3 regions of the Desulfobaculum sp. SPO524 genome follow, and region 2 is predicted to be linked to each of the others. Evidence: predicted binding sites of a transcription regulator. Region 2 holds the regulator's gene; each other region holds the start of a gene.

The links. Region 2 encodes sigma-54, which starts transcription at its own class of promoters, with help from an activator protein. Its sites were predicted from a motif close to CTGGCACGGNNNNTGCTT; they were not measured.
Region 1: a site for sigma-54 is predicted at 2,297-2,314, ahead of ACI3L3_RS11595 (Flp family type IVb pilin). Genes of this name have one in related genera too.
Region 3: a site for sigma-54 is predicted at 2,478-2,495, ahead of ACI3L3_RS04130 (ammonium transporter). Genes of this name have one in related genera too.

What each region holds. Positions count from the first base shown of each region.
Region 1 covers NZ_JBJDSB010000003.1:78,203-83,713, forward strand. Annotated here, with positions in the region: gene ACI3L3_RS11575 (type II and III secretion system protein family protein) at 1-106, opposite strand, end outside; gene ACI3L3_RS11580 (hypothetical protein) at 139-369, opposite strand; gene cpaB (Flp pilus assembly protein CpaB) at 372-1,190, opposite strand; gene ACI3L3_RS11590 (prepilin peptidase) at 1,206-1,751, opposite strand; gene ACI3L3_RS11595 (Flp family type IVb pilin) at 2,052-2,213, opposite strand; gene ACI3L3_RS11600 (sigma-54-dependent transcriptional regulator) at 2,661-4,037, opposite strand; gene ACI3L3_RS11605 (hypothetical protein) at 4,206-5,129, shown strand; gene ACI3L3_RS11610 (class I fructose-bisphosphate aldolase) at 5,319-5,511, shown strand, end outside.
Region 2 covers NZ_JBJDSB010000002.1:870,089-875,599, reverse strand. Annotated here, with positions in the region: gene rapZ (RNase adapter RapZ) at 1-322, opposite strand, end outside; gene ACI3L3_RS09515 (PTS sugar transporter subunit IIA) at 325-774, opposite strand; gene hpf (ribosome hibernation-promoting factor, HPF/YfiA family) at 771-1,328, opposite strand; gene rpoN (RNA polymerase factor sigma-54) at 1,435-2,889, opposite strand; gene lptB (LPS export ABC transporter ATP-binding protein) at 3,114-3,836, opposite strand; gene ACI3L3_RS09495 (LptA/OstA family protein) at 3,838-4,341, opposite strand; gene lptC (LPS export ABC transporter periplasmic protein LptC) at 4,344-4,910, opposite strand; gene ACI3L3_RS09485 (KdsC family phosphatase) at 4,907-5,449, opposite strand; gene kdsA (3-deoxy-8-phosphooctulonate synthase) at 5,439-5,511, opposite strand, start outside.
Region 3 covers NZ_JBJDSB010000001.1:984,404-989,914, forward strand. Annotated here, with positions in the region: gene ACI3L3_RS04120 (RNHCP domain-containing protein) at 329-727, shown strand; gene rsgA (ribosome small subunit-dependent GTPase A) at 720-1,796, shown strand; gene ACI3L3_RS04130 (ammonium transporter) at 2,578-3,960, shown strand; gene ACI3L3_RS04135 (P-II family nitrogen regulator) at 3,979-4,338, shown strand; gene ACI3L3_RS04140 (cytochrome c3 family protein) at 5,345-5,511, opposite strand, start outside.

The DNA of each region.
Region 1 (5,511 bases), on a different contig from region 2:
TGCGGACGGTACCGGGCGGATATCCTGCGGCCTGCGCTGCCGCCCCACAGGGCAGAAGGCTGGCCATCAGCAGCAGGAGAAGGATGGTGACGGGGCGCGACGGCATGGCGTCTCCCTCCCTGCATGCGCGGCGATGCGCTACATGCTGCTTGTCACGAGGACCTCAATGCGGCGCACGGGCTGAAGGTGACCCTCCGCCACGATGGTTGCGCCATCGATTGATGTACTCGTTTGGTTCGTCTCCGCACTCATGGTGGCGCTGAGGGACGCGGTGCTGGGCGAGGACGAAGGACGAAGCGTGACGGTCGCGGCGAGGATGGCCGTGAAGATGAGCATGCCTGCAAGGATGTGTTTGGGAGCGGAGAGCATGATTAAAACCTCAAGGTTGTGCGTGTTGTTCCTGTAATAAGCTCCACGCGCTGGCGGCGCGGGGCCGGGGCGGCCTGTTCGGGGGCCTTTGCTGTGCGCAGTGCGGCCAGCGTGCGCGGAATGTCGGTTCCGCTGGTGCGGATGTTGTCGTTGTCTGCCGGATTGCGCAGGGCAAAGTGCAGGGTGCCGCGCGTGGCGGCCAGGGCGAGGCGCTCGGCCTCATCCGGCGTCAGCTCCAGCGTGTAGGTGTCCACGGAGGCTGGATCGTCGCTTGCGGTACGTTCCCACTCGGTGCCCGACGCCAGTACGCGGATGTTTTGGAGCACCATCTTGGTGACGGTGCGTTCGTTTCGTGAGCTGTCGTCGTCAATGGTGACGAGGACGTCTACGCGGTTGCCCGGACGGACGAATCCCGCCAGCCCAAGCACCTTGTTGCCCTTAACGCCAACGGCGCGCTTTCCGGGCGCCACAAGGGCGCTGACGCCGCCGGTCTGCACGTCCGGCGCCACAAGGCGTGATGCCGTCACGGCTTCACCGGCGGCAAGGTCCGTAAGCAGGACGCGCCCGGTCAGGGCCTCGGCGCTGTCGTATGCGCCGTCCGGGCGGTTGGCGGGCAGAAAGTCGGCGGAGCGCAGGTGCTCCGTAGTGAGGGCCGTGCCTTTGGCGAGCGGGGCGCTGGCGACGACCACGGCCACCGTGGCGGGCGCGGCGTCGGCGTTGGGGCCGGCGTTTTGGGCGCGCATCCACAAAAAGATGAGTCCCCCGGCAAAGAGCGACAGCGCAAAGGCAAGGCTCAGTTGTACGATGGTTGTCCTGTGCATGGCGTCCTCCCTGTCCTACAGACCGCTTGCCGGGGTGAGCGCGCCGGAGCCAAGAAGCATGGCGCAGATGCTGCCGAAGGCGATGGCGACGCCGTAGCAGAGCTTTGGCAGGTGCGCGGCGCCGGGGTGCGGTGCGTAGTCGAAGTGCCGGGTGGCGGGCAGCAGCACGGCCGCGCGCCAGAAGTTGCGCAGGATGGCGCCAAACAGGCGCTGGTGCAGGAGCAGAATGCCGCAGGCGTACAGCCCGCCGAGCAGGGTGGTCAGGATGAAGGCGTCCAGAGCGCCGCCAAGGCCCAGTAGCGCGCCCACGGCGGCCATGAGCTTGACGTCGCCCGCGCCCATGACGCCGAGAAGGTACGGCGCCAGCATCACGCCAAGGCCAAGGGCGAGGCCGCCAAAGCTAAACAGCAGGCCGTCCGTGCCATTGGTCAGACCGTGATAGACCAGTGCGGCGATGATTGCGGGGTAGGTGAGGGCGTTGGGGATGCGCTGGGTGGTGAGGTCGGTAGCCGCCGCTACAAGGAGTATCGCGGTGAGGGTGAGGTGCATGGGTGTCATCATGACGTTCTCCCTCCGGGTGCTTCGAGGTGAGTTGTGGCGGGACCGGGGGGATTGAGGGGGAGAGTTCCGGTCCCGCCACATCTTCGCTACGCCCAGTGCGATGCGAATCCTCGTGATAAGGGCTGTTCTGCGGGTTGTGGTGAGGGGGTACAACCCGCGGAATGCGCCCGGCTGTTGGCATGTCGCTCCGCCATGCAGCTGACGGGGGCGGACCATTCGGGGAGAGAGGGGATGTCTGGTCCGCCGGTGCGACGCGCCGGGTATTGGAGGCTATCTCCAAATATGGGTTTCCTGCGTGTACTAGGGCAGGGCGTTCGCGATGGTTTCAAATGCACTGTTGACCTTGGTGCCAAGGGTCGTCACAGCCGTAACGATGACGGCGGCGATGAGGGCAGCGATAAGGCCGTATTCAAGGGCGGAAACGCCTTCCTCGTTACGGGTAAGGTTGATGAGCCTGGTCATGGTTCTCCTCCTTGCCTAGCGACGGAAAAAATTTTCCATTGTGGCGGTGGCGCCATGCGCCGTTGCCCCTTTGCGCTCTCCTTAGGCAAGGCGTGTGCCATGGACGGGGGATGGTGCGCAGAAAGTGTTTAACATGCTGAATTTGTATGCAAAAAAAATTCTCATCGTGCGAGTGAAGACCGAGCGATGCGGCGCAGGGACGCGCACCCGGCAAAAAAGTCCAAAAAAAATAGATTGCAAAGAGCGGTGTTTGTGCGTGCAATCAGCAAAAAAATCCCCCAGAACCGCTGGGGTGGCGAGTAAAATGGAGAATCTAATAAATATAGACTAAACAGCGGGCGGCGAGAGGCGGTGGCGTCTGGCGATTGCGCAGGGGGAAAGAGTTGTGTCGTTTCGCCCCGTGTGCGTCACGGCAGTGCAGGAAAAGGTGAATCTAAAAAAAGTAGATTACTGGGTGATGGTCTTGGGGTCGATGCCGTGCTTTTTGAGCTTGGCCCAGAGGTTCTTGGGCGTCAGCCCAAGGGCGTTGGCGGCTTCGGTCTGGCGGCCGCCCGCCCCGCGTAGGGCCTTGATGATGAGGCTGCGCTCAAAGGCGGTGACGGCGTCCTTGAGGCTGCGGGTGGGCTGGGGTGAGGCAGAGGGGCCACCGGTCCCCATGGCGCGGCGGATGTCGCCTTCCTCAATGGTGCCGGTGGCGCTGATAGCCGCGCCTTCCAGCACGTTGGAAAGCTGGCGGATATTGCCGGGCCAGTGGTACTCGCAGAGCAGGGTCAGCGCCGCCGGAGACACGCCCTCCAACTGAATGCCGAGGTCGGCGCGGATGCGGCGGCAGAAGTAATCCACCAGCAGGGGGATGTCTTCGCTGCGTTCGCGCAGGGGCGGTAGCTGAATGGTGGCAACGTTGAGGCGGTAGTACAGGTCCGCGCGGAAGTCCTTGGTGCGGATGCGGTCCAGAAGGTCCTGATTGGTGGCGGCAATGATGCGGACGTCCACGTCCACAGGGCGGGCGGCGCCAAGGCGCTCCACCTGCTTCTGCTCCACCACGCGCAGCAGTTTGGGCTGGATGGAGAGGGGCATGTCACCAATTTCATCCAGCAGGATGGTGCCGCCGCGGGCGAGTTCGAACTTGCCGGGCTGGGCGGAGTTTGCGCCGGTAAAGGCGCCGCGCTCGTGCCCGAAGAGTTCGTTTTCAAACAGGTGCTCAGGGATGGCGGCGCAGTTGACCTTGATGAAGGGGCCGGAGGGGCGCTGGGACAGGGCGCGGATGGTGTCCGTCACCAGCTCTTTGCCGGTGCCGGATTCGCCGGTGATGAGCACCGTGGTGTCCAGCGGGGCCACGCGCTCCACCTGCGCGATAACGTCGCGGATGGCGTCGCTGTGGCCGATGATGCGTGTGGACGGGCCTTCGGTACGCAGCGAGGCACGCAGGGTGCGCACTTCGCTTTGCAGGCGGCGCTTTTCCATGGCCCGGCGGACCACGATTTCCAGCTCCTTCAGGCTGAAGGGCTTGGAGAAGAAGTCGTACGCGCCAAGGCGGACGGCCTCCAGCGCCATTTCGCGGCTGGAGTAGGCCGTCATAACGATGATGTCCGCCCCGCGTCCGGATTTGAGCAGACGCGGCAGGGCTTCCACGCCGGACATGCCGGGGAGCTTGACGTCCGTCAGGATAAGGTCGAACCGGTCCTGCGCCAAGTGGCGCAGGCCGTCCTCCGCCGTGGAGACGGGGCTGACCGTGTGGCCGCGTCCCTGAAGGGCTTCCACGAGCATGGTGCGGAAGGCGGCGTCGTCTTCTATAAGGAGTATGTTGCCTGCTGGTGTGTTCACGGCGGGAGTGTACATTGGCTTGGCAGTATTGACAATCTGCTTGGAACATCACCCCTCTTGTGGCAGGATTGGACCTCTGTGTGCGAATTTGCGCGTGCCCTCGCCCTATTGGGCCGTGAGCGCGCGCTGCAACGCGAAATCAATGGACAATCAGCAAGGAGTCAATCTGTGACTGGTCGATACCGGTTTGTATGCACTATGGTGGCGGCGCTGGTGCTGCTGCCCGTCTTTGCCATGGCGGCGGGGCAGGAAGGTGACGAGCGTCAAACAACCTTTGGCGCGGCGGTTGGCCCGCTGGACCGCGAACCCTTTGCGGTGGAGGCCTTTGGCGGCGTCATCGGTGCGGGGGATGTGGAGGACACGGACGGCGACGTCAGTGTGACGTCCGCCGGGGTGGTGCTCCAGTACGGGAACTTCGGCCTCAAATACAATGGCGCCAGCTACGACTGGGGCAACGTGGACGACCTGCCTTTTGGGTCCGGTGACGAGGACCCGTGGGACGCGCTGCACTCCCTGTCTCTGACCTACCGCCATGTGGCTTACCGCGAGGGCGAGGTGACGTGGATGGTGTCCGGCTCCCTGCTGTCGGGCTTTGAGGAGGAGATGGACAGCTCCGTCAGCGCCGGGCTGTCCACCATTGTGCGCTACGCTTTTGACGATGACTGGAGCGCGGGCATCGGCGCGGCGGTGCAGGTGGAGCCTATCGGCATCCGCGCGTTTCCGGGCCTTGTGGTGCTGTACCGCTCCGCGCGGCAGGAGGGGCTGTCCGCCATGTTCGGCATGCCTACCAGCACGGTGGCGTACCGCTTCTCGCCGCAGTGGGCCGTGAAGGCGCAGGCCAGCATGAGCGGCGGCCTTTACCGCCTTGCCGATGACAGCAGTGTGCGGGAAAAGGGCTATGTACGCGTTTCCGGCGTGGCTTCGGGCCTGTACGCCGAGTGGACGCCAACCCCGCGCGTGCGCGTGACGGCCGGACCGGAATACCACTTTGGCCGCGGGTACACGTTGTATGATGACGATGGCGACGAAAAGGACACCTACGATGTGGACGCCAGCATTGGCGCGTCTTTGAAAGTGTGGGTGACGTTCTAACCGCGCCACATTGCGTGCGGTGGACGAGAGTTGTGCCGCCCCCGGCCATGTGGTCCGGGGGCGGTTTTTCGTGGTGGAGTGGGGGGAGGGTTTGCGCGTGGGCGTCAGGATGGTATGGTGGATGGATGTGTACTACGAGCCATGAACCATAACGCACCATAACCGCCCATGGGCGGGAGGAGACGGGACATGACGGACATTACCAAACTGCTCGGCGATGACGCCGGATATCTGCTGGACCACACCTGCACGACCTTTACCAAGGAGACTCTGCACTTGCCGGGGCCGGACTTTGTGGACCGTGTGATGGTGCAGACGGACCGCTCGCCCCGCGTTTTGCAAAGCCTTGGGACGCTGTACGGGCACGGGCGTTTGGCCGGGA
Region 2 (5,511 bases):
CATTTTCTCCGGCTTCAATAAACACCACGCGCGGCTCCACGCCGCTTTCGGCAAGGATGCCCCGTGTCTGTTCCCATTTGGCGGTAAAGTCAGAATGGCGGACGTCCAGCCCAAGGGTCAACCCTCGATGGTACACCTCTTTCTGACGGCGAAACAGGTCCACGAATTCGGGGATAACATCCGGGGGCAGCCCGTCCACGGAGACGAAGCCAAGGTCTTCAAAAACCTTCAGGGCAGTGGATTTGCCCGCTCCGGAGAGTCCGGAGAGGATAATGACGGGAAAATCCGGCTCGGCGGCCGCTCCCGGCACAACAGATTCCATGCTTAGGCTCCCTTGATAAGGCGGACCAGTTCGTCCTTATCGCCAGCCTCCAAGAAGGCCGTGCGGAACTTCTCATCCTTGAGAGTGCGCGAAATGTGGGCAAGGATGCGCAGATGCATCCCGGCCACCTTTTCCGGCGCAAGCACAAGAAAGAAGATATGACAGGGCTTAAAGTCCAGCGCATCAAAGTCAACGCCCTCGCGGCTTCTGGCGGCAACAACGACGATGTCGTCCAGCCCTTCCAGCTTGCCGTGGGGGATGGCGATGCCGTCGCCGATTCCTGTGGTACCCAGGGATTCCCGCTCCAGCAGGACTTCCTTGGCATGTTCAGGGTCAATGCCCTGCACATGCTGCGCAGCCCCGGCCACAAGTTCGGCCAGAACCGAAGACTTGGTTCTGGCCGAAAGTTCAGGGAATATCAAATCGCTATCGACAAAATCTCCGAGCTTCATTCGTACATCCCGGGATCAATGAGGCCATACTCGCCGGTCTTGCGGCGGTAGATGACGTTGACCCGTTCGGTTTCAGCGTTGCGGAACACGAGGAAATCATACTTGAAGGTGTCCAGCTGCATGGCGGCCTCGTCGGCCATCATGGGCTTGGGCGTGTAGGTGTCGGCCTGCACGATGACAGGGCCGGATGCGGCGTCCATGTCCTCGGCGTCGAATCCGGCAAGGGCGGCGACGTCTTCCTGGCGCACGGTGTCGCGCGCGCGGCGGCGGTCCTTGTCCTTTTCACGCGTCTTGCGGACCTGTGCGGACATCTTGTCCAGCACAAGGTCGATGGAGGAGTACATGTCTTCCGACTCCTCAACGGCGGACATATTCATATTGTCCCCGGCAAGCGAGACCTCCGCGATGTGGCGAAACTTCTCCACACTCATGTTGATCTGCAATTCGGCATTGCCGGTATCGGCGTACTTGATCAGCTTTTCAAAGCGCTTGCGGGCATACTGCTTGAGATGGTCCGAAGGCTCGAAATTCTTAAAGGTCAAGCTGATGTTCATCGACGATCCTCCTTAACTGCTGGGGTTGGATCGAATACTCACCATATTGGAAAGTGTACTTGCATTCAGCCTGAAAATAAAGGGTGTTGTCGCCACTCCGCCCCTCCTAAAAGACCTGCTTGCGTTTGGAGGAGGACGGTATGCCGAGGGAGCTGCGATATTTGGCAACAGTTCGCCGTGCGATGTTGACCTGAAGCCGCCCTTTGAGGATATCGGCGATTTTCTCGTCCGAAAGAGGCTTTTTGGTATCTTCCTTTCCGATGAGTTCCTTGATGTGCGCCTTCACGCTCTCGGAACCGACCTGTGATCCGTCGTCCATACCGAGGGCGCTGTTGAAGAAAAATTTCAGCTCGAACACGCCATGGGGCGTGGACACATACTTGCTGGTGGTGATGCGGCTGATGGTGGATTCGTGCATTTCGATGTCGTCTGCCACATCCTTGAGGATGAGGGGCTTCAGACGGGTCACGCCATGCTCGAAGAACCCGCGCTGGAAGCGCACAAGACTCTCCATAACCTTATAGAGGGTCCGCTGGCGCTGGTACAGGCTTTTCATCAGCCACTGGGCGGAACGCAGGCGCTCGTTCAGGTATTCCTTCTCCGGCGCGCCGCGCCCATCCTTCACGGAATCGAGATAGAAATCATTAACCGTCAACTGCGGCAAACCGTCGTCATTGAGCACGATGACGAAGTCGTCCTCGTACTTGTAGACGTGCACATCCGGGCTGACGTACTGCGCCTCGCCACTGCCAAAGGCAGCACCGGGCATGGGGTCAAGGGTTTGCAGAAAGTCGAGGTATTCCTTGAGGCCTTCGAGGGTGAGGCGGAACTTGCGCGCCAGCGGCTTGTAGCGGCGCTTTTCAAGGTCCTCCAGGTGGTCGCTGACGAGGGAGTGCAGGATGGGGTCGTCGTATCCGTTGACCTCAAGCTGTACGAGCAGACACTCGCGCGGGTCGCGGGCGGCAACGCCCACGGGGTCCATGCGCTGAACGCGGTGCAGCGTTTCCTCCACGGCGTCCACGGAGCATTTGGCTTCCTCGGCGATTTCCTCAACGGTGCTTTGCAGGTACCCCTGCGAGCCAAGGTTGCCGAGGATAACCTCTGCGATGTCCACCTGCTCCGGCGTCATGTCCGAGAGGCGAATCTGCCATTCCAGATGCCCTTCCAGCGATGGCTTGGACGAGAGACGGGCCTCAAAGGACAAGCCCTCCTCCGGGATTTCCGCTTCACGCGCCGAGGACTGCCGCCCCGTGGAAGAGAACTCCCCGAGGTAGTTTTCCCAATCCGCGCCCTGCATCGCGTCCTGATCGCCAACGCCATCGGCCATGGCTTCGCCGTTGTCTACGGCTTCTGCCGACCGGGCGTCCTGCTCGGCCTCGGCCTTCTCCTGCGACGGCTCGACGGCGGCCTCCTCCAGAAGGGGATTCTCGAGGAGTTCCTGCTGGACCATGTCCACCAACTCCACGCGGGAGAGCTGCAGCAGCTTGATGGCCTGCTGCAACTGCGGTGTCATGACCAGTTGCTGAGAGAGCTTGAGTTGTTGTCGTAGTTCAAGTGCCATGTTGGCTTATGTCTTCTTGCGAAATGTTGGCGTTGCAGATTCCGTATCAGGCTGCCCCGTCAAAGGGGGCGGAAGTGCGACAGTGCCTACGGCATCTAAAAAAAATGGTGCTTGTGCGGACTTCGTTACCGACCGCACAAGCACCATGCCACATTCACAACAAGCTTGCAACCAAGACTGGCAAGGTTCTTGAATATAGGGATTTATATAGAATTTCCGGAAGGTTACAGACAGAACCCCTCGCCAAGGTAGACCCGGCGAGCCTTCGGATCGGCACAAATTTCTTCCGGAGTACCGCTCAGGATGATGCGGCCTTCGTAGACAAGGTAGGCCCTGTCGCAAATGCGCAGGGTTTCGCGGACGTTATGGTCGGAGATAAGCACGCCAATGCCCTTCTCTTTCAGCCCGCGCACAATTCCTTGTATGTCATCCACGGCGATGGGGTCAATCCCCGCAAAAGGCTCGTCCAGCAGCATGAATTTCGGATTTAGGATAAGCGCGCGGGCAATCTCGAGCCGCCTGCGCTCGCCGCCAGAGAGGTGCATGGCCTTCTGGTCCGCAAGGCGCGTAATGCCCAGCTCGTCCAGCAACTGGTCCGCGCGCCGCTTCTGCTCTGCGCTGTCCAGTCCGCTCTGCTCCAGAATAATCTCCAGATTCTGCCGCACGGACAGCTTTTTGAAGATGGAGCTTTCCTGCGGCAGGTAGCTCATGCCGAGGCGGGCGCGCTCGTGCAGGGGCAGCATGGTGATGGCCTCGTCATCAAGGTGCACCGCGCCGCCGTTGGGCTTGATGATGCCCGCCAGCATGTAGAACGTGGTGGTCTTGCCCGCGCCGTTGGGGCCAAGCAGACCAACAACCTCGCCCTGCGCCACGTTGACGGCGATATCCTGCACAACCTTGCGCTGCCCGTAGATCTTGCACAGATCATTGGCTGAAAGGACACTCATGCTACTTGCCGCCCCCGTCAGCCGGGGTGAAGAAGATGGCTTCCACGGGTGCGTCGCCACTTTCCACTTCGCTGCGGTTGTCCTTGAGCCACAGGCGGATAACCTTGCCGGCAATGCTGTTTTCGCCATCCTTGAGCACGGGCTTGCCGGTGAGGGTCAGCAGACCATCTTCGGCGGTGTACACAGCCTTGCGGCAGGTACCGGTCTTGCCCTCGCGCTTCAGCCGCACGTTGCCGGTGGCAACGATTTTGCGGATGGTTCCGGGCGTATCCGGCGTATCGGACGGGGTGAGGTGCACTGTCATCTTGTCGGACCAGATTTTCATATCCGGCCGGGTGACGAGCACATCTCCCGTAAAGACGACGGTCTTGCCGCTTTCGTCGTAGACGGTTTTCTGAGAGGTGATTTTGGTCGGTACGGTATCGGCGGCCGCGGCAAATGCCAGCGAGGCCGCTACGAGCACACCCGCAAGGGCGAGTGCGGCGGTGCGTGCAAACGTCTTCAAGGCTACTTCTCCCTGCCCGGGGCGGCCATGCCGTCCATGACGGACTCCACGCCCCCGGTGGCGGTGATGACATTGGTGGAAAGATCATAGACGACTTCCGGCGCGCGGAGGGTCATGCCCTCGCGCACAATGCGGACATCCTCGCGGACGGTGATAATCCGCGCCTCGCCGTCATAGTCCAGACGCTTGGAATACACTGTAGTATCGCCACTTGTCACGACAACTTCGGGCCACAATTCCGCAGACCCCGTCGCCTGATCAACGCGGCCCTTGGGAGCCACGATGTGCACCGGCTCCCGGCCGTCCTTGGTCCAGTCGATAACGGGAGCCTCAACCGTGATGCGGCCGTCCTGCTTTTCGTAGTCGGCGCTCTCGGCCTTGAGGGTCCACAGGGAGCCGTCCCCGGCGCTGCGGGTGAGCTCCACGCCCTGCATGGCCATATCCACAGGCGGGGCGGTGATGGGCACATCATCCACGGATGCGCCGCTCCCACGCCAAATGATATAGGCCGCGCCAAGCATGGTCACAAAGACCAGCACCGCGACAAGGAGCATACGCGCTCTGTTCATCGCTGTTTCCACTCCGCCCACAGGATGTCCAACTTGCCCTGCGCATCGAGGATAAAGCGGATGGCGTCGCGTACTGCGCCGTTGCCGCCGCGGCATTCACTGACCCATACGGCCATATCGTGAATTTCGGGCTGGGCGTTGGCCACGGCCATGGGCAGGCCCACGTTGGCCAGCGGGCCGGCGTCCACCCAGTCGTCACCGAGGTAGGCCACCTCGTCCATGGTGACGCCATGGGTATCGCAAATCTTCTGGAGTAGCGGAATCTTGGCCGTGTGTCCGGCGTAGTAGTCCTTGATGCCCAGTTCGCGCACGCGCTTTTCCACGGCTTTGGACTTGAGGCCCGTGATGACGGCCACCACAAGGCCTGCGCCCTGCGCCAGCTTTACGCCCAGGCCGTCCTGCACGTTGAAGCGCTTGGAGACGTGCCCGGAGGCGTCGTAGTACAGGCCGCCGTCTGTCAGCACGCCGTCCACGTCCAGCACCAGCACGCGCACATTCTTTGCGCGCTCTTTGGCGGCGGCAGTCAGCTTAGCACTCATGGGGCAGCTTCCAGAGGTTGTCGAGGTCGCGGACAAGGGCGTCCAGCTTTGTCAGCGGCCAT
Region 3 (5,511 bases), on a different contig from region 2:
GTTCCTGTTTTAGGAATGCGCTTGAAAAGCTTCCTCATGAGAGAACGTTCTCATGAGGGCTTGCTGCTTTTTATACCCACTTTCTTCCGCATCCCGCAAAACAGGGCACCCCTGCCCCATATTGTCATTACCCCGATACGTTAATTTGTAGCGGCTTTCTATAAGCACGCTCTTGGTTTGTGCTGTGCGCAAGCAGACGACTTATGGACATCCAACTGGATTCCATGAGTTCATTGTGCCGTGCGCTGTTATCGGCAAATCAGGAGACAGGCTTCACAAGCGGCTGCAAAGACTGGTAAATACAATGTGTATTTGCAGGAGCAGAGTCATGTCCCGACAGCGGAAAACCATACACTTTGATACAAACCCATTTATATGTGAGCATTGCGGTCTCACAGTCCCCTCGCCATTAAGCGGAACGAAAAATCGAAACCATTGTTGCCACTGCCTGCACAGCAAGCACGTGGACATGAAAATTGGTGATCGTCGTTCCGGTTGTCGAGGCACCATGGAGCCAATCGCTTTGTGGGTTAAGGACAACGGGGAGTGCGCTGTTATACACCAGTGCCAAAAATGCGGCTTTATCCGCACCAACCGCATTGCCTGCGACGACAATGAGGTCGTACTGTTTACGCTGGCAGCACGCCTGATTACGCAATTGCCGTTCCCGGCCAGAGTCGCTTTGGACAAAATTGAACGTCAACACATGGGTGGCGAACATGTTTAGTATGCAAGAACTCGGTTGGAATCCGTTTTTCGAAGACCAGCTTCAGCCATACAAACATCAAGGATTCAATGTTGGTCGCGTTGTAAAGGAATCACGCCACCAGTACAGGATATACACACCGCAAGGCGTCGTGAACGGAGACGTCTCAGGCCATTTTCAGTACACCGCCATCAACCGGGCTGATTACCCCACTGTGGGTGATTGGGTCGTTATTCGACAGTGCGATGATTACGCCCAGATCGAGAAGGTTCTGACACGGGCCAGCGCATTTTCTCGCAACAGAGCAGGCTCGGAAACGCAGGAACAGGTAATTGCAGCGAACATTGATTATCTCTGTATCGTCTGCGGCCTTGATGGCGGCAGGAACTTCAATCTCCGGGGCGTTGAGCGATATATTGCGATGACCATGGAAGGCGGCGCAAAGCCGATTATCGTCCTCAACAAGGCAGACCTTTGCGCCGACAAGGACCTCGCCCTGCTTCAAGCCCAGAGTGTCGCGGAGGACCTCCCTATCCACGTGGTGAGTGCCATGACCCATGAAGGGCTTGAGACATTCTCAACGAGCTTTCATCCCGGCTCTACCATTGCTTTCACCGGACATTCCGGTGTGGGCAAGTCCTCGCTGATCAACGCTCTTTTGGGAAGAAGCGCATTGAAAACCGGTTCGCTGCGTGAAAGCGACTTGAGGGGAAAGCATACAACATCCCACAAGGAGCTGTTCTTTCTGGAAAGCGGAGCCATGGTGATCGACACACCCGGCATGCGCGAGCTTCAGCTTTGGGGAAGTCGGCAGAGCCTAGACGACACCTACGGCGAGATTCATGAAGCTGCCAAGCGGTGCCGTTTCAATGACTGCACCCACCAAAATGAACCCGGTTGCGCCGTGCGGGAACTGCTCATCGACGGCTCTTTGGAGATGGAGCGCTATGAAAACTATTTGGATATGCGCTCCGAGCTTCACTTCCTTGAAAGCAAAGTGAATGAAAAAAAGAATCATGAGAGGAAGGCAAAAGAAAAAGCCCTTTCGAAATTGATTCGGAAATCGCAAAAGAACGACAAAAGGCAATAAGGCAACACACTAAGGCTTATTGCCACAACACAAAAGGGTGATTCGCTTTCAGCGAAGTCACCCTTTTTTATGTGCCCTAGGATGGACCGGGTCGTTACGCCGGAGTCAAGAGGATAGCTCCGCTGACTTGAGCTCTTCGTCCGTTCGCCCTGAAAGGGCGAAGGGGCTTAGAGATCAAGACAGCAACGCTGCGCAAGGGCTTTGCCCTTGAGAATCCCAATATTGGGGTGGGGAGCGGTGGTGGGATGGAATGCCGGGGATTCAGTCGTCGCAGGAGGACAGGAGGGATGGAGGCACATGGACGCTTTAGGTCAAAGCCTACTGACGCGACGGTACTTTTCTCTATACAGCGCCATCTCTTTCAGGCCGCGTCAGCACCCCCGCTTCGCAGCGCCTCTCCATGTGGCGAAGACAGAACGCGATACAAAACAAAACACCCCCACTCCCCCACCAGCCCCGGCGCACCGTTTTCACGAAATTCTGACATTTCAGGCTGCCATTTTGTCGGAGAGGTAGACTTTTCTTGTATTTTCGGAGTGTTATTTAAAAACGCTAAATTGACGTTTTTGTAACTTTACGCACAGTGTATATATGCTTTTTTTGTTAATTTATACCAAGGTTATCATCTTGCGCTCTCCGGGGGTATCCAACAATTCCCATTATTCCAGGGTGTTACCATGTTTGGCCCAAGCCTTGCTTTAGCAGAAATGTCGCGCCCCGATTCTGTGGGGCGGAATTTCCGCAAATGGTGTCGCAAGCGGCGCCGAAAAGGAGGTCTCTCATGTCTGTGTTCTGGCTCAGTCCCAAGCGTCCCTTATCGCTCCCCTTTGCGGGTGCGCTCACACTGGCCGTCATCGCCACCACTCCCGTTGCCGCCTTTGCGGCAGAGTCACAGGCCATGCTGAGTCAGGATAACGCCAACATTCTGTGGACGCTGCTCGCCGCTATCCTCGTCATGTTCATGCAGGCTGGGTTTGCCATGGTCGAGACCGGTTTCACCCGCGCAAAGAATGCGGGCAACATCATCATGAAAAACTTTTTGGACTTCTCCGTCGGGTCCGTCGCCTTCTTCCTCTTCGGCTTCGCGCTGATGTTCGGCGACAGCATCGGGTCCATGATTGGTGGCAGCGGCTTCGGCCTTATGGGCGTCGACGCCACCACGCCAGACGGCATGTGGACGCTGACCTTCTGGTTCTTCCAGAGCGTGTTTGCCGCCACCGCCGCAACCATCGTGTCCGGTGGCGTGGCCGAACGCACCAAGTTCTCGGCCTACATCGTCGTCAGCATGGTTGTCACGGGTCTTATCTACCCCATCTCCGGGCACTGGTGCTGGGGCGGCCTGTGGGGCGGGTCCGGTGGATGGCTTGAAAGCATGGGCTTTGCGGACTTTGCCGGCTCCACCGTTGTGCACTCCGTTGGTGGCTGGATAGCCCTTGCCGGCGCCATGGCCGTCGGCCCCCGTGTGGGCAAATACGGCGCGGATGGACAGGCCTACGCCCTGCCCGGTCACAACATGCCCCTCGCGGCCCTTGGCGTCTTCATCCTGTGGTTTGGCTGGTTCGGCTTTAACCCCGGCTCCACCACCACCGCCGACGGGACTATCGGCTACATCGCCGTCAACACGTCCCTCGCCGCTGCTGCCGGCACACTCGGCGCCATGATCACCGCATGGCTGCGCTTCGGTCACCCCGAACCGTCCATGACCATGAACGGCGCGCTGGCCGGACTCGTCGCCATCACGGCAGGCTGTTACGAACTCTCCCCCATGGGAGCACTTCTCACCGGTTTCGGCGGCGGCATCTTGGTTGTCCTGTCCGTCCTGTTCATTGACACGGTCCTCAAGGTGGACGACCCGGTGGGCGCTATCTCCGTGCACGGCGTCTGCGGCGCATACGGCACATTGATGGTCGGCCTCATGGCCGCCCCCGGCTACGGCGACATCACCGGCCTCTTCTACGGCGGCGGATTCACGCAGCTGGGAATTCAGGCCCTCGGCGTTGCCTCCGTGTTCGGCTGGGCCTTCGGTACGGGCGTCGTCACCTTCGCCGCAGTCAAAGCCTTCATGGGCCTGCGCGTTGAAGAAAACGAAGAGCTCCGAGGCCTCGATATCGCCGAGCATGGCGTGGAATCCTACAACGGCTTCCAGATCTTCACCACCGAATAACCGCCGCCGGAGAAAAGCATGAAACTCATCACAGCATACATCAGGCCCGAGCGCCTCAACGCAGTGAAAAAGGCCCTGTACGCCAAAGATATCTTCAGCATGACCGTCACAAACGTTCTGGGCAGCGGCCGCCAAAAAGGCTTCGTGGAGACCTATCGCGGCCTGCCGGTGGAAGTCACCCTGCTCAAGAAGATTCGCCTCGAAATCGGCGTCAACGAGGACTTTGTGGATGCAGCCCTCGACGCAATAACAGAAGGTGCCCGCACCGGAGCCGAAGGCGATGGCGTCATCTTCGTCACCGAGATAACACGTTCCCTGCGCATCCGCACCGGAGAGACGGACATCGCGGCCGTCGCCGCCACACGCGACGTCGCATAGCGCACCCCCCTTTCGTCCTCCCTTAAGACTGCCACCCCGACTGGTTGCCTCCTACCGGTCGGGGTGGTTTGTTTTTTTGTTTCTTTTGGAAGGATGGGGGCTGGGGGGGGGGAGGAAAGAGAGAGGGGGGGAAAGAAGAGGAAGAGCGGAGGGAGAGAACGCGGGGAAGAGAGGCCTTGGTGGTTTGACGTTGTGATGGCGGGGCCGAGAGGTGCTTTCGGTGTCGAGGGAAAGCGGCCTTGGTGGTTGGGTGTTGTGTTGGCGGGGCCGAGAGGTGCTTTCGATGGAATTTCTGTATGTTGTCGCCGTGTCTCCGACGGCCAAAGGGTGTTGGGGGAACCTTGCAGGATTCCCCCCGCACCCTCTGGACACCCGCCCCCCTCCGGCCGGAGCCGGATGAAGAGAGGTGGTGAGTGCGAGGCGGCCTCGGGCGTGGTTTTTAGGCTAGTGTGGGCGGACTGGCCGGGTGCTGTACGCGGGAGTTGGCGGTTGGCAGGTGTGGGCGTGCGGAACGGACGGGGCCGCTCTGGACGCTTAGAAGCGTCCGAATGCTCTGGTGCTTCTGCCCTTCGCGCGTAGGGATGGTGGTTGGGGAGTGTAGGGCTAAAGGGACATGGTCCTGCTCTTGGATGGCGGGCTGGCCGCCCTAAATCCCACTCCACACCACTCCACATCCTCCCGATTAACAGGGATTCTCACCGCCATTCCACAGCGCCAACGCCCCCCAAAAACTCCCCCCTCCCAACGACCGGGAGCCTCACAGGGGTGACGACAGTCCCTTCCACAGGCAACCGGTCTGTGCGCAAATGGGATCTCTAAGGGCCCACGGCCCTTAGACCTGCGGAGCAAAAATCTTCTCCCAGCACCAACACACACCACCCTCCCGGACGCTGCCCCGCGCCGCAATCCGGCCCCCCCCACAGCAAAACGCCCCAGCCCATGACGCGAAAGCTGTCAGGGGTTGGGGCGGTGGTGTCTTTGGCAACCGACCAGCACGCGCAAAGCGCTAGGAGCGGCGAACGCTGTGACAGCCACGACAACGCGTGGGGCCGGCGTTTTCATGGGCTTGCTGACGGGCCTTGTGGCACCCGCGGCAGCTCGCCTTGCCCTTGTGGAAGGCGTTTTTGAAGTAGCGCCCGGAGCGCATCTCGCGGGGGCAGTGCGGGGCGACCA